One region of the Halobacillus sp. KGW1 genome, then DNA from elsewhere that is predicted to be linked to it. Evidence: riboswitches for the same ligand, from Rfam matches in the RefSeq annotation. Region 1 holds a riboswitch; each other region holds the start of a gene.

Region 1 (7,192 bases):
GAAAGAGACATATTGATGGAAGATGGGAATCCTGTCGGCGGAAGGTGGTCGTTTGACCAGGATAATCGGAAGCCTGCGGATGAAGATACGGCTTTTGTGAAACCAAGGACCTTTCGTCCGGATGACATCACGAAACAGGTGATAAAGGAAGTGGAACGGGATTTTGGTGATAACCCCGGGAATCTCGATGCATTTCCATGGCCGGTGACGCGTAAGGAGGCGCTGAAGAAGCTGAATCAATTCATCGATGAGCGGCTCCCGACATTCGGAACGTATCAGGATGCCATGCTGTTGGATGATCCGTTCATGTCCCATTCACTGCTTTCTTCTTCTATTAATATAGGGTTTCTGAATCCTGAGGAAGTAATTGAAAAGGCAGAAGCTGCCTATGCTGCAGGGGAAGCACCGCTGAACGCCGTGGAGGGCTTCATCCGACAGATACTTGGGTGGCGGGAATATATGCGTGCTGTGTACGTGAAGAAAATGCCCGGCTACGCTTCTGTAAACGAACTCGGTCACGAGGCTGAACTACCGGCATTTTTTTATACAGGAAAGCCGAAAATGAAATGCATGGAACAAGCGATCCGTCCTGTGATCGATGTAGGTTACGGCCATCATATCCAACGGTTGATGATCATCGGGAATTTCTCCAATTTGTTCGGTATCTCTCCGCAGGCGGTATCGGATTGGTTCAATGAAATGTATGTCGATGCCTATGACTGGGTTGTCCTTCCGAATGTGCTCGGCATGGCTCTTTATGCTGATGGAGGATTGCTGTCGACGAAGCCGTATGTTTCTTCAGGGTCTTACATTAAGAAAATGAGTAATTACTGTAAGCATTGCGAGTTTAACGTCAAGCATCAAACAGAAGATGATGCCTGTCCGTTCAACGCGATGTATTGGGATTTCCTGGACAGGCATGCCGATAAGCTGCAGGATAATCCAAGAATGAAATTGATCTACAGTCAATGGCAGAAGCGGGAGGAAGAGAAGAAAAAAGAAATTAAGAAGAAAGCAGCGTCCCTTAAGCAGCAGCTGACGAAAGGGACGCTTGAGGCATAACCAAACGGCACACCGATGGAAGGTGTGCCGTTTGGTTTCTTCTATATTATTGGAGAATGGTTGTCTTTTGCTGCTCGCGTATGTTTTGAGCAGCTTGCTGCATGTGATGAAGGGAAGCAAGTGTTTCCTTGATCCCGCGTGTCTTTAATCCGCAGTCGGGATTGATCCAGAACTGGCGTGGATCGAGCACTTTCAGAGCACGACGGATGCTTTGTTCCATTTCTTCCACACTTGGAATCCGCGGGCTGTGAATGTCGTAAACGCCGAGTCCGATACCTTTATCGTATGCGAACGTTTCGAAAGCTTCAATCAGTTCCCCATGGCTGCGGGCAGTTTCAATGGAAATGACGTCCGCATCCAGTTTGTCAATCGTGGCAATGATTCTGCCGAATTCCGAATAACACATGTGCGTATGGATTTGCGTTTCATCTGCCGCTGCAGCGGTCGCAAGTAAAAAGGCGCGGACAGATTGGTCAAGGTACGTCGCTTGTTTATTGGATTTCAGCGGCAGCCCCTCACGTAGTGCCGGCTCGTCTACTTGAATCATTCCAATGCCTGCGTCTTCTAAAGCACGGATTTCCTTTTGGAGAGCAAGAGCAATTTGTTCCGTAACCTCTGCAAAAGGGATATCCTCCCGCACGAATGACCAATTCAGGATGGTAATCGGCCCAGTCAGCATCCCTTTGACCGGTTTGTTGGTCAATGACTGTGCATAAGCGCTCTCTTTCACCGTCATAGGAGCCGGTAGAGATACATCTCCGAATATAATGGGAGGCTTCACACAGCGGGAGCCGTAGGACTGCACCCAGGCGTATTCCGTAAAGGCGAAACCGTTCAGCTTCTCACCGAAATATTCTACCATGTCATTCCGCTCGAATTCGCCGTGAACAAGGACGTCGAGGCCGACCTCTTCCTGGTTGGCGATCCATTCGGCCGTCCTTTCCTTTACGAATGCATCGTATGTTTCTTCGCTCCATGCACCTTTTCGGAAGTTGGCGCGGGCCTTTCTGATTTCTGTTGTCTGGGGCAGGCTGCCGATCGTCGTTGTCGGGAGCAGAGGCAGAGCGAACTTTTCCTCCTGTACCTTCTTTCGATTGGAAAATTCGGAGGCACGGGACGGATGTTTGTCTTTCCAACGTTTTACTTCCTGCTGTACGTTCTCGTTCGAGCGGCCTTCGGAATCCGCAAAGGATCTCCAGTTCCGGGAATGTTTCTCCACCTCCGGCAGGATGATTGCTTTTCCTTGATTGACGCCCTTCGTCAGAAGAACCGTTTCTTCCAGTTTCTGATCAGCGAAGGCAAGGACCTGTTTCAGGTCAGATGCCAGCTTCGTTTCCGATTCGGTCGTCACCGGCACGTGAAGCAGGCTGGTGGAAGGCTGGAGAATCAAGCGGTCTTCCGGCACGATCTTTCTGACAGCATCCGTGATCTGCCATGTGTGTTTCCAATCGTTTCGCCAGATGTTTCGGCCGTTAATCACTCCCGCCGCCAATACTTTATCGTTCGGAAAGCCGTGTTCAGCGAGCTGGGACAGGGTTTGGCCGTTATTATCCACGAAATCAAGGCCGATGCCATCTACAGGAAGTTGAATGACGGAATCATAAGCTTCCACCGCTTCAAAGTATGTTTGAAGCAAAAGCTTGATGCCGCTCACTTCTTTAGAAATGGTGTCATAAACCGATTGAACGAAGCGGAGGTCTTTTTCCGATAAGTCAGTAACAAGAATCGGCTCATCGATTTGAACCCAAGCTGCTCCTTCTGCGGCCAATTCTTGAAGCACTTGTATGTAGAGCGGTACCAGTGTCTGCAGCACTTGTTCGAACGGCTGCTTATCAAAACCCTTGGCAAGCTTCAAGTAGGTCACAGGCCCTAGCAGCACCGGTTTTCCATCAATGCCGAGCTGCTCCTTCGCCTCTTTATAATAGCGGAGAGGCCTGTTCTCCAGAAGCACCGGTTTTGTATCCTTTTCAATTTCCGGGACGATATAGTGATAGTTGGTATTAAACCATTTTGTCATGGAGGAGGCTACCGCTGATTCTGTGCCACGGGCGATGTTGAAATACGTTTCCAGTGAAGTAGGTTCCGTATCCTGAAAACGCTTGGGAATGATCCCGAACATGATGGATGTATCCAGAACGTGGTCGTAATAGCTGAAGTCACCGACCGGAATCAAATCGAGCCCTGCTTCTTTTTGTTTCTTCCAATCCTTGTGTCGGAGGGCAGTCAGTTCTTCCACAAGCTCCTGTTCTGTCGTATCTTTCTTCCAATAGCGCTCCAGAGCTTTCTTCCATTCCCGTTTCTCCCCGATACGCGGGTACCCAATTGCTGAACTTCGTGCTTGTTTCATTTCCCATTCCTCCTGCAGTTGTTTTTCAATCCAATAAAAAAATCTCTCTTACCTACAAAGAGAGACGACGGAGTGACATGGGAAGGATACGTCGAAAAAAGGGTAGACGAATCCCGTTGTCAACACCTGCCTATTCCTCGTAGGACCTAGTGCGGGTTCCAGAGGCAGGTCTCCTGACTTATGATCACGGCGGGCTGCGCCTTCCCATCGACTATGATAGTGGCTGCTGCAGCTCCGCTCCCAATTACAGTGGCGGGACCGTGCCGGATTTTCACCGGTCTTCCCTTTTAAGCCGGGGGACACCCCGGCACCTGTGGAACAGATTATTCAGTTGAATAATAAAAAAAGAACCTCTTGTATGAGAGGTTCTGATTGTACGGACCTCTCTTATCTTTCAGAGCATCTGCTCTGCTGGAATTAGCACCACAATCATATCGATCGGTTGCCGGGTTTCGTAGGGCCAGTCCCTCCACCACTCTGAATAAGAGATTGCTATTGGATTGATTACAAGCATACTAGCATGAGAAAAATAGGGTGTCAATCCGCTCTTCTACAATTTTTTCTAGAAAAAGGATGGAGAGGGGCGAGTATCAACGGGTGAAAAAAATCTATCGAAAAGGTAGAATGTAGGGTATTACTACTCGGGAGCTGGTTATTTTGTTGCGTGTCGTCTGGTTCAAGCGGGACCTTCGTCTCCATGATCATGCACCATTATATAATGCGGTACAGTCGGGAGACATGGTTCTTCCGCTTTACGTTGCAGAACCTTCCATCTGGCAGGGGCAGGAGCTGTCTGCCCGCCATTATCAATTTGTGAAAGAGAGCCTCCATGATCTGCAGAAGGAGTTAAAGCAGAGAGGCGGTCGGTTATTCGTCGCTGTGGGGGAGATGGAAACAGTGCTGGAAGAGATATACGAGACATATGGTCCGTTTTCTCTGCATGCGCATGAAGAAAATGGAACACCGGTCACGTTTTCAAGAGATCAGAGAGTAAGGTCGTGGATGAAGCAAAAGGGGTTAACCATGAAAGAAGATCAACCATTCGGAGTCTTCCGTGGCTTGAACTCAAGGGACGGATTTTCTGAGCGCTGGGAACAGTTCATGAAGCATCCGGTCTTTCCTGTACCGGAAAAAATCCCTTGCGTCCCGGAAAAGGAATCCGTGTTGACGTTGAATCTGGACCAATTGGACTCGCTGTATGTCGGCGGTTCGACGCTTGATAAAGGACAGAAGGGAGGAGTGGAAGAAGCACATCGGACGTTGGACAGCTTTTTAAGGGTACGCTTCCATTCCTATTCTTATCACATATCGAAACCACTGAAATCAGCACGATCTGGAAGTCGTCTGTCTCCATATCTTGCCTGGGGAAACATATCCCTCCGCTTCGTTGTCCAGCAGACTTGGATGAAGATCAGGGCATGCAGCGATGCGGGAGAAAGAAAGCAGCTGGAGAATTTCTTGTCCCGTCTTTACTGGCACTGCCATTTCATCCAGCGTTTGGAGGATGAGCCCGAAATCGCGGAAGAGTCGATGAATCCTGCTTTTGATCAAGTGTACGAGGAATGGAATGAAGAAGCATTCCGCCGCTGGTATCAAGGAAGTACCGGATTCCCGATGATCGATGCCGCCATGCGTGCCCTTCATGAGACTGGCTGGATCAATTTTCGTTCCAGGGCGATGGTCGTTTCCTTTGCCTGTCATACATTAAGACTGGATTGGCGAAAACCAGCCCGTGCACTGGCGGGGTTGTTCCTCGATTATGAACCGGGAATCCATTACAGCCAAATGCAGATGCAGGCTGGTACGACAGGTTTCCATACCATCCGAGTCTATAATCCTGTCAAACAGGGACTCGACCACGACCCGGGCGGGGCTTTTATCCGGACTTATATTCCGGAGCTTCGCGGCATTCCTGCGTCTTTCATTCACGAGCCATGGAAGCTTCCTTCGTTTGCCTCCTTGGAATATCCGGCTCCCATGATCGATATCCAAGCAGCAACGAAGAAAGCACGGGATACCTTATGGGCTGTGAAGGAGTCGCAAACAGCTGAAGACGAGGCTGGCAAACAGCTTAGGAAACATGGTTCTCGCAAGGGTGTAAGGAAAAGAGAGACGGTGGATTCGGAGCAGCTTTCCTTTGATTTATTCTAAGCGGCCTTTTAAGAAAGCGGCCGCTTTTTTGTTCGAAAATTTTCCTAAGGAAGCTTTTCAACGGTGGGAATTACTGCTACAATTAACGAAGTTAATTAAGAATGATTATCATTATAGATGTTGGAAGTTGGAGGTAGTCAAAGTGAAAGCAACGAAGTTTTGGTTAGTTACTATTTTATGTATCGCCGGTTTTGTTCTTGCTGGATGCGGCGCTGAATCCGCAAATCAGGAAGATCAAGGAGATTCGAAGGAAGACACAAGAACGATTGAACATCAGCTGGGAAAGACGGAGATAGAAGGAACTCCAGAGCGTGTAGTTGCTCTCGAATTTTCCTTCGTCGACAGCTTATGGGAGCTTGGTATTACACCGGTTGGAATCGCTCATGAGAACGATGACGATGTGGAAGGTTTGCTTGGTGAGAAAATCGACTATACATCTGTCGGAACTAGACAGCAGCCAAGTTTGGAAGTGATCGCTTCGCTGCAGCCGGACTTGATTATCGCCGATGAGAATCGTCACTCCGCGATATACGATCAGCTGCAGGAAATTGCACCGACGATTGTGTTAAAGAGCAGGAACTCTACATATGAAGAGAATCTGGAATCGTTCTCAACAATCGGTAAAGCTGTAGGCAAAGAGAAGGAAGCAGAGGAACGTCTCGAGGAGCATAAGAAGACGATTGAGAGCTATAAATCAGAAGTCGATCCGGACGAAGACAGGGAAATTATGCTCGGCGTCTTCCGTTCTGATTCTTTGAGTGCGCACGGGGCGGAATCCTTTGACGGCCAGCTCTTGAGTCAGGTCGGTATTCCGAACGCCATCAAAGATGCCAAGGAACCGACAGTGAAAATCACTCTGGAACAGATGGTGGAATGGGATCCGGATGTCATCTTCCTGGTGGAAGCAGATGAAGCGCTTCTGGAAGAGTGGAAGCAGAACCCGCTATGGAACAACATCACGGCCGTGAAGAACGGAGAAATCTACGAAGTCGATCGTGCTTTATGGACGCGCTATCGAGGCTTAAAGTCAGCGGAACGGATTGTAGATGAAGCGACGGAAATCCTGTATGACAAATAGGCAGCGGGAGGAAAGCCAGATGTTGTGTCTGGCTTTTTTCTTTGTATAGATTGGAGGAATGGAACATGGAAGGTATCCATGACCGCCCGTCCGGAAAGAGAGTCAGCCTGACGGTAGGGCTATTGCTTGTCCTTTTGATTGGAGGAGTAGCGCTCAGTTTATTCACTGGACTTACGAAAATTGATGCCGGAACGATAATAAAGCAATGGTGGCAGGGGGAGGAAACGAAAGAGCTGCTCGTTTTCCAGACGCTCAGGTTTCCGAGAGCGGTACTCAGCGTCGTGCTCGGAGCGAACCTGGCTGTAGCAGGTGTCATTATGCAGGCGATTACGAGAAATCCGCTGGCATCTCCACAAGTGTTCGGTGTAAACGCCGGAGCATCGCTTGTCGTTGTGGCCTCCATCGTTTTCCTTCCGTCGATCGGAAGCACAAACCTCGTTTATTTTGCCTTCGCAGGTGCCTTGTTCGGAGGTTTCGTCGTCTTTTCCTTTTCTTCTTCCCGGGGGATGACCAATGTCAAGATTGCTCTTGTAGGTATGGCTGTTCACCTGCTG
Region 2 (7,192 bases), on a different contig from region 1:
CAATCGTGTTCTTCGGTAACGACGACCAGAAGCAAAAGTACCTTCCTGCACTGGCTGTAGGCGATAAAATTGCAGCATATGCTTTGACGGAGCCGGGCTCCGGATCCGACGCCCTCGGAGCGAAAACGACGGCCAAGTTGAATGAAGCAGGGACGCATTACATTTTGAATGGAGAGAAGCAATGGATCACGAACTCGGCCTTTGCCGATGTGTTTGTTGTCTATGCCAAGATCGATGGAGATAAATTTACTGCGTTTATCGTCGAAAGAGATTACAAAGGTGTCTCAACGGGGGCGGAAGAGAAAAAGATGGGAATCAAGAGTTCTTCTACACGAACACTGATTCTTGAGGATGCAGAGGTCCCGGTAGAGAATGTTCTCGGAGAAGTAGGGCGCGGACACGTCATCGCTTTCAACATCCTTAACGTCGGTCGCTACAAACTGGCAATCGGAGGGGTAGGAGGAGCGAAACGGGCCGTCGAGTTATCTGTCACTTACGCTAAACAGCGTAAGCAGTTTAAAACGCCGATCTCAAGTTTCCCGTTGATCCAGGAAAAAATCGCCTCCGTCGCTGCGAATACGTATGCAAATGAAAGCTCTGTGTACAGGACGGTTGGACTCTTTGAACAAAGCATGGGCAAACTATCAGATGAGGAATTGAAGGATGGTGCCGCTGTAGCGAAGGTCATTGCAGAGTATGCTATTGAATGCTCCTTGAACAAAGTGTTCGCGACGGAACTGCTGGACTTTGCCGTTGATGAAGCGGTACAAATTCACGGCGGGTATGGCTTTATGGCTGAGTATGAAGTAGAGCGGATTTACCGGGATTCAAGGATCAACCGTATTTTTGAAGGAACCAACGAGATCAACCGGATGATTGTTCCCGGTACGCTGCTGAAAAAAGCGATGAAAGGTGAACTGCCGCTGCTTCAGAAAGCACAGAAGCTGCAGGAAGAAATCATGACGATGATGCCGGAAGAGCCTGGCACAGAACCACTTGCTCAAGAGAAATATCTGGTTGCCAATGCTAAGAAAATCGGTCTTCTTGCTGCCGGCGTTGCTGCTCAGAAGTTTGGGGAGAAGCTGGAAAGTGAGCAGGAAGTTCTTGTGAATATTGCTGATATGGTCGGAGAGGTATACAATATGGAATCTGCCGTTCTCCGAACAGAAAAAGCGATGGATAAAGTAGGAGAAGAGAATAGTAAACAAAAGTTGTTGTACACGCAAGTTTATGTGCAGGAAGCGTTCAACCGTCTAGAAGCACATGCTAAGGAAACACTGATCGCTGCAGACAGTGGGGATTCTTTACGAATGATGCTTGGGGCACTACGAAAACTTACCCGTTACACTCCTACAAATGTCATCGCCAAGAAACGGGAAATTGCTAAAGCTCTGATCGAAGCAGAAAAATATATCGTATAAACTGCGTGAAGAAGGCGCCCTGTTCTTCCTTGATCGATGGAAGTGCAGGGTTCTTTTCATTTGTGCAAAAAAATCACCATGAAATATAACCTGGCAATGTGATAGAATAAAATACAATAAGAAGGAAGGAGCGTTTTGTATGACTGTAACCTTCTATTGGTATCCGAACTGCGGAACCTGTAAAAAGGCAAAAAAGTGGTTCGATGAAAACGGGGTGGACTATAAAGCTGTACATATTGTCGAAGAGCCACCTTCAGAAGAGCAATTGAAAGACCTGGTCTCTAAAAGCGGAAAACCTGCCAAGAAGTTCTTTAACACGAGCGGGAAAAAGTATAGAGAGCAGAACATGAAAGAAAAGCTGAAAGACGCAGATGAAGATACGATGATTCAATGGCTCGCTTCTGACGGCATGCTCATCAAACGGCCTGTTGTAACAGACGGCACCCGGGTCACCGTCGGCTTCAAAGCGGAAGAGTTTGAAGAAAACTGGCTTCCGTGAGCAGATGTGTGGAAATAAAGGCATTCTTGCTTTTATGGTAATAAAATAAACAAAATATAATTTGATTGTGGAGGTATTCTTACATGAGCTTACCAAAAGAACTACGTTATTCTGAAGAACACGAATGGGTGAAAGACGAAGGAGAAAAAGTACGTATCGGCATCACTGACTTTGCACAAGCAGAGCTTGGCGACATCGTATTCGTTGAACTTCCGGAAGTGGGAGATGAGCTGGAAGCGGACGAGCCGTTCGGCAGTGTGGAATCCGTTAAAACCGTTTCTGAATTATATGCTCCGGTAAGCGGTAAAGTAGTAGAAGTGAACGAAGATCTGGAAGACAGCCCGGAATTCGTCAATGAGTCTCCTTATGAAAAGGCATGGATGGTTGTCGTAGAGCCGAATGACTCTTCTGAAATAGACAAACTAATGTCTCCGGAACAATACAAGGAAATGATCAACGAAGATTAATTATTTCAGTACGGACAGGTGGGAACAGGCGCTTGTCTGACATGATCGCGTTGGATCTTAATCATGTTCAGACCATGTCTCTTCCGGCATGGTCTGTTTCTTTATAGAAGGTGATGCATATGGATGGAGAGCGAATCGTCATTGTCGAAGGGATAACCGACAAGAAGAAACTGAAGAAAGTGCTGGATGAAGAAGTGGAAATCATCTGCACGTACGGCACCTTAGGAATCGAGCGGATGGAGGAGATGATTTTCAACCACAACCTGGATGATCGCAGGGTATATATTTTAGTGGATGAAGACGATTCGGGCTACAAACTAAGGAAGCAGTTGACCGAAGAGCTTCCGCACGCCGAGCATATTTATATCGATAAAGCCTTCCGGGAAGTAGCAGCCACGCCTGAACAGGAGCTCGCCCGAGCATTGTTGAACCACCATTTTCAAGTGAAGTCCATTTATCTGATTTAGGAGGAAGCTTGTGCAGGAACTTGACTCACAGGAGTGGACCGAGCAGTCGAAGCAGGACCGATACACGTTGTCGTTCATTCACAGCCCTTTTTGTGCTACCTGTCATTTAGCAGAAAAGATGCTGAGGACGTTGGAAGAATTGTATAACGAGGAAGTATTCATAAAAGTGAATGCTTCCTTGAACCCTTCCGCTATGGAGCGTTTTCAAATTGAGAGTGTTCCATGCCTTTTAATCATGAAGAACGAACAAATCGTCAAAAAGGTGTATGCGTTTCAATCGGTCCCTCATATGTATGAACAAACAGCTGAATATGTAAAACAATAAGCTAATTTCCCGGGAAATGACGAAGGAAAGCCTTGTTGGTAAACAGGAAAAACGCCCCCTTTGCAAGAATGTCTAAGCAAAGGGGGCGTTTTAGGATGGTGGAAATGATGAAGACTTGGATAGAGAAAGTGAACCATAGGAACGATCTGATTCCATCTTGGCGGGAAAGAGAGATCCATGTAGCTTTTCAGTCCAAGAATAATTTATTTACTTTCCTCATCACTCCGGCGGGGATATGTCCTGATGTGCAAAGAACGGATGATGGCACGCTTTGTATCCATGTGGAAGATTCTGTGATGGAGGATCTGCTTGCCGGCAGGGAAAGGCTGACGGCGATGGACGACTCCCTCATCCGAATTCACGGCTCCTTCTCTGATGTGCTTTATTTGGAATCCCTGATGTTTCTTGCTAAATGATTCTTCCCAAGGACTGTGCGATATCGAGAAAGGAAGCTTGATCACCAAACGCTTCGTGGATAAACCCGTTCTGATCGATGATGACCGTTGAGGGTACTCCTCTGCATCCGAACAGGTCATATACGGTCCTGTCCTTATCGGCAAGGGTCGGCTGAGTGAGGAATTCTTTCGTGTAAGCGATGCCCGCTTCCGGACTTCTTTCCCGCCCTGTGACATTGATCGTCAGCATTTTTACTTTTTCTTTATCTGCGTTCTGATATAGCTGTTCCTTCAAAGGAAGATCCCTTCCGCAATCCGGGCACCAGGATGCCCAGAAGGTCAGAACGACGGCTTTTCCTTTATCTTCTCTTAGTTGATAAGTTCCTTGTTTATTTATAAACGGTAATTCGAAGTCGGGTGCTTTTTGTTTCATATCTGCGGCTCCTTTATGTGATTGGACTAAGCTTACAGCAACATGCTACCACATATTGTCCGAGTCCTTCGACCAATGAGAGGCACATGGAAACGACTTATTTTTCTGAAAAACGGAATATTTCCAGTTGACACAATTTTGGTGCGATGCTACAATCCATCTTGTGCTATTAAAATTATACATGCGAATAAGCGAATCTCTTATCCAGAGAGGCGGAGGGACTGGCCCTATGATGCCCGGCAACCGGCAAGCGTACGCTTGACAAGGTGCCAAATCCTGCAGAGTTAAAATTCTGGGAGATGAGAGAACAGAGCGAATACAATAGATGTGCGCTTTTCTGTTCTCCTGAACAGAGAAGCGCTTTTTTTGTCAGGAGGGAAACATCATGATTACTATCAAAGGTCTATCGAAGATTTTTCAGACCAAAGATCGTGAAGTACGTGCGGTGGATGACCTCAGCGTCACGATCAATAAAGGAGAAATCTATGGCGTTATCGGATACAGTGGTGCAGGGAAAAGTACGTTTATCCGGCTGCTGAACAGACTGGAAGACCCGACGGAGGGAAGTATTATCGTCGATGATCAGGACTTAACCACTTTAAGCAAGAATAAATTGCGGGTGGCAAGACAGGACATCGGGATGATCTTCCAGCACTTTAATCTCCTGTGGTCCCGTACCGTCTTTGATAACATCGCATTTCCATTAGAAATAGCAGGGATACCGAAAGAAGACAGGAAGAAGCGTGTCAATGAACTCATCGATCTTGTCGGCCTGTCAGGCAGGGGGAATTCATATCCGTCCCAATTGAGTGGAGGGCAGAAGCAGCGGGTCGGAATCGCCCGGGCCCTTGCCAACAACCCGAAGGTCCTGCTGTGCGATGAAGCGACATCTGCTTTAGACCCGGAGACGACGGACTCGATTCTCGACCTCCTCGTTGATATCAACGAAAAGCTTGGGTTGACCATCGTGCTGATTACTCATGAAATGCACGTCATTCGAAAAATATGCCATCAGGTAGCGGTGATGGAGCAGGGGAAGATTGTAGAACATGGGGACGTGCTCGATGTTTTCCTTCGTCCACAAAAAACGGTGACGAAGAAGTTTGTTGATCAAGTAATGGGAGATCCCGATAAAGAGAACTCTCTCCAGTTGATCAAAGACCATTATTCGTCTGGTGAAATCGTCCGGCTCCACTTTGTAGGAGAAAGTACGAATCAGGCGCTGATCAGTGAGATCTCAAGGGAGTTTGCGCTCGATGTCAATATCCTGCACGGTAAGATCACCCAAACACAAAAAGGGGCGTATGGTACCTTGTTCGTGCAATTGGAAGGGGAAGAAAGTGAGAGGCAGCGGGCCATCTCCTATATTCAATCTACATCCGTAGAAGTGGAGGTGAATCCGAATGTTTAATCAACTGTTTCCAAACGTAAGAATGGAAGATATGATCACGGCGACGAATGAGACATTATATATGACTATCATATCTGTGATCGGGACGTTTATCCTCGGCTTACTGCTCGGGCTTCTGTTGTACCTCACTTCTCCGGGAGGTTTATGGCAGAACAAGATTTTAAATGGTATAACAGCTTCGGTCGTCAACGTATTCCGGGCCATACCTTTCATCATTTTGATTCTGTTGCTTTTCCCTTTCACCGACTTCCTTATCGGGACAATCCGTGGACCGCAGGCTGCGCTTCCGGCATTGATCATCGGTGGTGCTCCGTTCTATGCACGCCTTGTAGAAATTGCATTGAAGGAAGTGGATAAAGGAGTGGTGGAAGCGGCAAAATCGATGGGGGCGAAATACTCCACCATTATCTTCAAGGTGCTGCTTCCGGAATCGATGCCAGCTTTGATTTCGGGTATTACTGTTACAGCAATTGCCCTTGTAGGCTATACGGCTGTAGCCGGAGCGATCGGTGCAGGAGGTCTTGGGGACTTCGCGTATTTCTATGGCTTCCAGCGCAGTGATTTCGATGTCGTATTCGTCTGTACTGTGTTAATCATTCTGCTCGTATTCATCTTCCAATTCATCGGGGATTTCATTTCCCGTCGATTGGATAAAAGATAAAACAACCTTAGGAGGAAAATACTTATGAAAAAATGGTCACTAGGTTTACTGGCAATATTGTTCACTGTTGTCCTGTCCGCTTGTGGTTCTTCTGATGAAGAATCCGGTGATTCGAATGAAATTAAGGTGGGGGCTTCCAGTGTCCCACACGCAGAAATATTGGAAGAAGCTAAGCCGCTTCTTGAAGAGGAAGGCATTACGCTGACAATTGAAACGTACCAGGATTATATCCTTCCAAACAAAGACTTGGACGAAGGACGTATTGATGCGAACTACTTCCAGACGATTCCCTACATGGAACTGCAGGAGAAAGATAACGATTACGATTTTGTGAACCTTGGCGGCATCCACATTGAGCCTATGGGGATCTATTCTCAGAAATATGATGATATCAAAGATGTAGAGGACGGAACGACACTCGTCATGAGCCGCTCTATATCCGATCATGGACGAATCCTTGCCCTCTTGGAGCGCGAAGGCCTGATCAAGCTTGACGAAAACGTGGAGAAAGTCGATGCCCAGGTGGATGATATCGTGGAAAACCCTAAAAATATTAAATTCGATTCCGGTGTAGATGCAGCCAACCTTCCGGAAACGTATAAGCGGGAAGAAGAAGTTCTTGTAGCAATCAACACGAACTATGCCATTGAAGCAGGTCTGGATCCCCAGGAGGATTCCCTTATTTTAGAGAGTCCGGATTCCCCTTACGTGAACGTGATTGCAGCTAACAGCGATGATAAAGACAATGAAGCGTTGAAGAAATTGGTTGAGGTGCTTCATTCTGATGAGATTCAAACGTTTATTGAAGAAGAATACGATGGTGCCGTCGTACCTGTGAAGGAAGACAGCGAATAACGGATAAAACGAGTGGCTGCGGGGATAATAACCGCAGTCACTTATTTTATTGGGAGGTTATACGCATGGAGGAAAACAATAGAACATGGACAGAAACATACTTACACGATTATAAGGAAGGAATGGGCCTGTTCAAGGAGCATATGCCTGAAGTAGCTCATCAATTCAGTCAGTTTACGGAAGAGTGCTTTAAGGAGGGCGAGATTTCTCAAAAGCAGAAGCAGTTGATTGCCCTCGGAATCAGCATCGTTGCCCAGG
Region 3 (7,192 bases), on a different contig from region 1:
TTCAAATGTGTAAGGCTTTGATAAATAGACGGAAAATCCAAGTTGTTCCAAGGATTCCTTCCATACGGCATCATCCTGATCATACGCCTGCAGGAACAACCTTCCACCCGAAGCCGCTTCTTTCTGAATGCGCTCCACAAGATCCTTCATCGTCCCATCTGCCGCAACGAGGGCCGGCTGTATCTCGTTTTCTTTTAACCAATCCATTGTCTTCGAACCTCTAACAGCAAGCGTTTCCGTGTTCAGCTTTTTTACAAAAGCACGGGACAATTTCCTTTCAGAGGCTGCATTGTTAAGCGTCCTTGCACCGATTCCGGTTGTTAAGACGACAAGGTCGAATGGTTCATCCAGATAGTCTTTGACATTTCTCACACAGCGCTCTTCGTGGAGCACCTGCTTCCCTTGAATCGGATAGACAGAGGCACGGCCGCCTAAATTTTCTATAAGAGAAGTAATGGCTTCCGACCTTCGATCCGCTGCCACACCTATGTGTTTATTCGTTAATCCTGACACGTCCCTCCCCCTTTCCTATAGCTATGTATATCATCAAGCACCCGCTTTTGCGCTTCTGTATCGTGGTAGTCCTCCTTGAGGATTTCTCTTAAAAAATCATGCTGTGTTTCTTTGTTCATACTGCTTTCTTTAAGCAGCGTACGGCAGTGATGTAAGAAGTCAACATACTCCCCATAACCTTCGCCGTATTCGCTTTCCAGGCGTTGTTTTAATTTGGAGGCAAGCATCGGACTCGCTCCGTCGGTTGATACGGATATTGTCAGCCTCCCGCGTTTAAGGAAGCCCGGAAAGTGTACATTCCCCCCGCTGCCACCATCCACTCTGTTGATCAGTGGTATCCTTTCACTTAAAGCAGCAATACGGTCATTCTCTTTTTGGTCGCTTGTAGCAATGATCAGGAGGTCCGTTCCTTTGCTGTCGGAACTAGTGAACGTTCGACGGTAACAAGTAATCTCCCCACTCTTCTCCAACAGGGAAAGCTCGGGATGGAGGGAAGGGCTGACAACGATTATTTCTGCGAGGCAGGTCATCAGCGTTTTCACCCGCTTAAGCGCGACGCGCCCACCGCCGGCAACGACGACTCTCCGCCCTTTCCATTCCACCATCATAGGTAAGTGACTGTTCACAGGAAGTCTCCTCTCAAGGTGTCTTCATTCCCACCAGCGTTTCTTTCACACGATCCGCCATCGCTTCGATCATATGAGGATGGTCATTCAAATGTCCGGAAATCTTCACCGCATATCCTTGTTCCGCAGCCTTTTGCACCTTAGCTTCCATAGAACGGAGAAGTACTCCGGTAAACCACAGGTACGGGACGACGACGGTGGGCTTACCCGATTCCAACACTGCATGAAAAGCCTCATCGTAGCTTGGAGTGATTGCGGCAAGGTAACAAACATGAACACTGTCCGCACCCGCTTTGCTCCGCAAGCGCTCTCCAATAAATTCCATTGCTGTTCTTGTTGATGGATGTCTGCTGCCCCTTCCAACGAGAAGGATATTAGGAGTTTGATTCCCTGCAACAATGTCCCTTACTCGATCAACAAGGACGTCGATAATACGCTCCTGTACTCCGAGGGGTTCCCCGTAATGCAGTTCAACACCAGGAAAGCGCAGCTTCGCCTTATCAAGCTCCTCCGGTATATCTTCAAAATAATGCCCCGCGCTCAGAAGCAGTACCGGTAAAACGGCGATTCTCGTCGCACCCTTCTTGACAAGACGGTGGATTCCTTCCTCAATGTCTGGTTCGGCTAATTCAAGAAAACATCGTTCGAAAAGGGGAATGCCGATCTCTTCCTGGACTTTACTCAAAAAATCAAGCGCCTGCTCTGTTGCTTCTTTCTTTCTGCTTCCATGACTGACATAGAGAACTGCGTCCATCTTTCTCCCCCTTTCATTCAGCCGACAATCGATTTTGCGATGTCCACCTGGTCCTCCTGCTGTATCGATTCAAACCACTGCAGCTGCTCACGCAATTTCACAACTTCACCAACGACGATCATCGCCGGGTTCTTCATATCTGCAGCTTTAGCAACGATATCCTCAAGCGTCCCGGTAACGGTTTCCTGCTGTTCCGTCGTGCCCCATCGAACGAGAGCGACAGGAGTATCGAGCCCTCTGCCATGTTTCACGAGTTTTCCGCAGATATCCGGCAGCTTCTTCACACCCATGTATATACAAAGAGTGTCCATACTTTTCGCTACGTGTTCCCAATAAGCATCCTCTTCAATGCCAAGCTTACTTACCCCGGAGATGAAGGCTACGGAAGAACTGTATTCCCGATGGGTGACAGGTATGCCTGCATAAGCGGGAGCCGCGATACCGGAGGTAATTCCGGGAACAATTTCAAAAGCGATCTGGCGTCGGGAAAGTTCTTCCGCCTCTTCTCCACCGCGCCCGAATACGAACGGATCGCCGCCTTTCAATCGAGTGACTGTTTTGCCCTGAAGCGCATATTTACACAAAAGATGATTGATTGTTGATTGTGTCAAGGCGTGATGATCCGGCCGTTTCCCACAGAATATAAGCTCCGCATGATCCGGGGCTTCATCGAGTAATTCTTGATTGATGAGCCGGTCATACAGAATAACGTCCGCCTGCTGGATTGCTTTCAGCCCTTTGACCGTAATCAAATCATAATCACCTGGTCCTGCTCCGACAATATAAACCTTAGCCATCTATGATGCTCCCTTCGGTATCCACCCTTTTTCTTCCAAAACCTGCAACAGCTGTTCGGCACATGCTTCGATATCATATTGATGAGAGGAAACAACAGCTTCCGGTGTTTCGGGGGCTTCATATGGAGAATCGATTCCAGTAAAGCCTTTGATCTCTCCGGAGCGGGCTTTTTTATAAAGCCCTTTAGGATCACGTGCTTCACAAGCTTCCAATGGACACTCAACATAAACCTCAAGGAAGTCCCCTTCTGGAATTGAGGCGCGCACCTGCTCCCTGTCACTCTTGAACGGAGAGATAAATGCTGTCAGTACAATCGTCCCACTATCAGCAAACAACTTTGCGACTTCCCCAATCCTTCGAATATTTTCCGTACGATCCGCTTCAGAAAAACCGAGATCCGCATTCAATCCGTGACGGATGTTGTCGCCATCAAGAAGATACGTATGAACACCACGCTCATGCAGGAGATGGTTCAGCTGATTGGCGATGCTGGACTTGCCGGAACCGGAAAGTCCCGTGAACCAGAGGACACCACTGTGGTGTCCATTCTTCTTCCGGTAGGATTCCTGACTTACAGATGCTTCGTGCCAAGTAAGATTCCGTTCCATTCCCTTCACCCCTTTACGTCTGCAGCTTTCGCCTGCAGCCCTTCAATCAAAACTTCTACAACTTCCGGGCGGCTGAATGTCTTCGGCGGTTTCTCCCCGCTCCGTAACAGCTCACGGACTTTGGTTCCGGAAAGGATGACGTGGTTTTCCTTATCGTGCGGGCACGTCTTGTGAGAGGCCATCGCTTCACATGCCTTACAATAAAAACTGTGTTCAAAGAACATCGGAGTAATATCAAGTTCGCCTTCGTCGTAGTGAGAGAATATCTTCTGTGCGTCATACGTTCCGTAGTAGTCGCCTACTCCAGCGTGGTCACGGCCGACGATGAAATGAGAGCAGCCGAAGTTTTTACGGACGATGGCATGGAAGATCGCTTCCCTTGGACCTGCGTAGCGCATGGCTGCACGGAAAACGGCCAGGGTCACGCGGTCCTTCGGATAGTAATGATCAAGCAGTACCTGGTAGCTCTTCATCCGAACATCACTTGGTATGTCATCGCTCTTCGTCTCGCCCACCAACGGGTTCAGGAATAGACCGTCAACCGTCTCCAAGGCCGCTTTTTGAATATATTCGTGGGCGCGGTGGACAGGGTTTCTTGTTTGGAAACCGACAACCTTCCTCCATCCGTTCTTTTCGAAAAGTGCTCTCGTTTCTTTCGGATCGAGGTAAAACTCTTCTCCGTGTTCTTTTGCTGACGAAGCAAAAACCTGGATAGTACCGGATACATAATAGTCGGGGCGTTCAAACAACTTTTTGACACCCGGGTGAGCAAGGTCCGTAGTTAAATATACTTTTTGCGCTTCTTTTTCTTTGTCAGGTTTGAAGATGTCTTCGATCTCAATCACACCGTACACCGTTCCATCATGGATAAGCTTGGCTTCTTTTCCTAACGATTCTGCCTTCTCTTCACTTACAGGCAGCGTAATCGGAATGCTCCAGGGTGTCCCGTCTTTCAAACGCATCGTATCGACGACGGATTCATAGTCTTCCTTGTTCAGGAACCCTTCCAGCGGACTGTATGCTCCGTTACCGATCAGCTCCACGTCACTGAGAGCCATTCCATCCAGTTCGATACTGTCCTTCGGTAAATCCTCCGGTGTTTCGTTCCATCTATTGATTAACTTCCCTCCATGGGGTTTAATGACTGCCATTTCATACATCCTCCTATTAGTTCGTTTCGATTAGTTCGTTTCTGATGGGCCCGGGGTGTGAAGACCACACTCCGTTTTATTAAATCCTTTCCAGCGGCCGGAGCGGTCGTCGCCGACGGCCTGGGATGTACAAGGAATACATCCTACACTTGGATAGTTTTGGTCATGCAAAGCATTGTAATCCAAGCTATTTAGTCGGATATAATGCCATACGTCGTCCCAAGTCCAATGTATCAGTGGACAAACTTTCACGGACTTAAACCGTTCATCTTTGTTGATGAAATCCGTCTTCGCTCTGCTCGGGGACTGTTCTCTGCGCAGGCCGGAAAGCCAGGCAACCGCACCGGACAGTGCCTCTTCCAACGGTTTGATCTTCCGGATGTAACAACACTGGTCCGGCTGTCTCTTCCACAAAGCGGAACCATGCTTTTCTGCCTGTTCTTCCACTGTAAGCTCCGGTAATTTCATATGAATATGAAGCGCCGGATACCGCTTCTTCACTTTATCAATCAAATCGTAGGTTTCCTGGAAGTGAAGACCTGTGTCGAGAAAAACGACATCCGCATCCGGTTTGACCTGCGAAATCAGATCGATGAGTACCATTCCTTCTGCGCCGAAGCTGCACGCATAAACCACGTCAGAACCATACTGGTCGTATGCCCATTGAATGACCTTTCTCGCGCCTTTCGTATCATCCTCTGGCTGATCATTTTTGAATGGATCACCGGAAAAATGCTGGTACGTAAGTAAGTTTCCCATACACTCGCCTGCCTTTCTCCAAATAAAAACGCCCCTCTTCCGGAAAAGAAGAAGGGCGTCTGAAAGTAAGATACGTCCTTCTTATCTTTCCAAATGCTTTCAGCATCTGCTGGAATTGGCACAGCGTCTAACTTTAACGGTTAGACCCGTTGCCGAGGCTTCGTTGGGCCAGTCCCTCCACCTCTCTAGATAAGAAAAATTAGTCGGTTGGATATTTCAAAAAAACTAATTGATTCAAATAGTAGGCTTCTTTCTAAGATATGTCAACAGGTTTTTTAAAAATTACAACTTTTCTGTTTTTAATATTGACAATGGTCCCCCTCTGCTTTAATTTGGTAAGTAATCAAAGCAAGATACTATATCCTTATGAAGAGCCGGGGGAGGAAACTGGTCCAACGATCCCGCAGCAACCTTTTAAAGGTGCTCCATCCAGCAGACATTGTCTGAAAGATAAGGAGAGGAACGAAAGCCTCTTCTGTGTGAAGGGTTTTTTTATTTTTGTAGAAAACCTCTTCACACATAAAACCAAGTATTCTCATATGATTAATCATACACCATATGGGAGCTGGAATTAAAGGGTAAAAGGAGAGGTTGGATTGAATAAATTAATTGTTTTCGCATTAGTGGGATTTTTTGCTCAGTTAGTCGATGGTGCTCTCGGCATGGGCTTCGGATTGACTTCCTCAACGATTCTGCTTGCCTATGGACTTGCTCCGGCAGTAGCTTCTGCATCCATTCATATGGCTCAAGTGGCAACGACGGCCGCTTCCGGCTTCTCTCACTATAAATTCGGGAATGTCGATAAGCGTCTCGTCGTTATTCTGGCTGTTCCCGGTGCCATCAGCGCTTTTCTCGGTGCAGCTGTATTAAGCTGGGTTCCAGGAGAAATTATCCGACCCTACATATCACTCTTCCTCCTCGTATTAGGAATCTATATCATCATTCGTTTCCTTACCATGGGACAGAAGCGGCCCCAGGAGAAGCGGCCTTTCAAAAAGAGCTTTTTGTTTCCACTTGGATTTATCGGAGGTTTTCTTGATGCAGTCGGCGGCGGCGGGTGGGGACCAGTGAATACGCCCGTTCTCCTGGCAAGACAGAAGCTTGAACCCCGAAAAGTGATTGGAACGGTAGATACCAGCGAATTCATCGTCACTGTTTCTGCGACCCTCGGGTTTCTTATCTTTCTTGGCTGGGAGCAATTCAGCTGGCTGCTCGTATCTGCGTTTGTGATCGGCGGGGTTATTGCGGCCCCCCTTGCTGCCTGGCTTGTGAAAATAATGCCGTCTCTCGTATTAGGTGTCCTCGCCGGTGGATTCATCGTTTTGACAAATATCCGAACGCTTTTGAATACAGTAGAGCTTGGAGACACCTCCATCGCCATTATTTACACGGCTTTAGTCCTTGCCTATATCTGCATGGTTCTCTTGTCCATCCGCAGAAACTTCCGGCTTAAGCCGGCAACCAGGTAGCAGGAACAGTGTTGTCCTGAGCAGCACGCTTTTATGATAATATAAAAAAAGAGATCAGAGCTGTATGCTCTGATCTCTTTTTCTATATTTTATTCAATAGAGAAGATATAGGAATAAATCGGCTGTCCACCTGTGTGAACTTCCACTTCCAAATCTTCAAACGTATCTTCAATATACGCTTCCAACTGACCAATTTCATCTTCTTCAACTTCTTCACCAGTAAGAATGGTCAGGATTTCATCTTCATCCTCATCGATCATCTCGCGAAGCAGAGCCTTCGCTGCCTCTAACGCTTCTTTTGCCGTTGTTTGTATTTTACTTTCCGCGATCCCCATAAAATGGCCTTTTTCAATGGCTAGTCCATCGATCTGGGTATCTCGTACCGCATACGTAACCTGTCCGGTTTTCACTTCGGACATCAGCTGGCTCATTTCCTCTTTATTCGTGTCAAGATCCGCTTCCGGATTAAATCCTAGAAGAGCACTCATTCCCTGCGGAATGGTCTTCGTCGGAA

The links. Region 1 has a riboswitch for S-adenosylmethionine ahead of metE (5-methyltetrahydropteroyltriglutamate--homocysteine S-methyltransferase). Riboswitches for the same ligand answer to the same signal wherever they lie in the genome.
Region 2: it holds a riboswitch for S-adenosylmethionine, as region 1 does, so the genes downstream of both, AXG56_RS09355 (methionine ABC transporter ATP-binding protein) here and metE (5-methyltetrahydropteroyltriglutamate--homocysteine S-methyltransferase) in region 1, are expected to answer to the same signal.
Region 3: it holds a riboswitch for S-adenosylmethionine, as region 1 does, so the genes downstream of both, AXG56_RS04140 (phosphoadenylyl-sulfate reductase) here and metE (5-methyltetrahydropteroyltriglutamate--homocysteine S-methyltransferase) in region 1, are expected to answer to the same signal.

What each region holds. Positions count from the first base shown of each region.
Region 1 is NZ_LSOC01000004.1:278,419-285,610, reverse strand. It holds gene AXG56_RS16310 (cryptochrome/photolyase family protein) at 1-1,062, shown strand, start outside; gene metE (5-methyltetrahydropteroyltriglutamate--homocysteine S-methyltransferase) at 1,109-3,409, opposite strand; cobalamin riboswitch at 3,555-3,739, opposite strand; SAM riboswitch class I at 3,794-3,897, opposite strand; gene AXG56_RS16300 (deoxyribodipyrimidine photo-lyase) at 4,067-5,560, shown strand; gene AXG56_RS16295 (Fe(3+) dicitrate ABC transporter substrate-binding protein) at 5,703-6,638, shown strand; gene AXG56_RS16290 (iron ABC transporter permease) at 6,704-7,192, shown strand, end outside.
Region 2 is NZ_LSOC01000003.1:66,996-74,187, reverse strand. It holds gene AXG56_RS09390 (acyl-CoA dehydrogenase family protein) at 1-1,421, shown strand, start outside; gene AXG56_RS09385 (arsenate reductase family protein) at 1,561-1,920, shown strand; gene gcvH (glycine cleavage system protein GcvH) at 2,004-2,387, shown strand; gene AXG56_RS09375 (toprim domain-containing protein) at 2,507-2,854, shown strand; gene AXG56_RS09370 (thioredoxin family protein) at 2,865-3,179, shown strand; gene AXG56_RS09365 (hypothetical protein) at 3,275-3,595, shown strand; gene AXG56_RS09360 (TlpA disulfide reductase family protein) at 3,588-4,007, opposite strand; SAM riboswitch class I at 4,205-4,313, shown strand; gene AXG56_RS09355 (methionine ABC transporter ATP-binding protein) at 4,393-5,418, shown strand; gene AXG56_RS09350 (methionine ABC transporter permease) at 5,411-6,079, shown strand; gene AXG56_RS09345 (MetQ/NlpA family ABC transporter substrate-binding protein) at 6,104-6,934, shown strand; gene AXG56_RS09340 (carboxymuconolactone decarboxylase family protein) at 7,000-7,192, shown strand, end outside.
Region 3 is NZ_LSOC01000002.1:677,233-684,424, reverse strand. It holds gene AXG56_RS04170 (uroporphyrinogen-III synthase) at 1-513, opposite strand, end outside; gene AXG56_RS04165 (NAD(P)-dependent oxidoreductase) at 501-1,139, opposite strand; gene AXG56_RS04160 (sirohydrochlorin chelatase) at 1,153-1,893, opposite strand; gene cobA (uroporphyrinogen-III C-methyltransferase) at 1,911-2,690, opposite strand; gene cysC (adenylyl-sulfate kinase) at 2,691-3,299, opposite strand; gene sat (sulfate adenylyltransferase) at 3,305-4,450, opposite strand; gene AXG56_RS04140 (phosphoadenylyl-sulfate reductase) at 4,481-5,209, opposite strand; SAM riboswitch class I at 5,288-5,405, opposite strand; SAM riboswitch class I at 5,571-5,666, shown strand; gene AXG56_RS04135 (sulfite exporter TauE/SafE family protein) at 5,806-6,678, shown strand; gene AXG56_RS04130 (DAK2 domain-containing protein) at 6,768-7,192, opposite strand, start outside.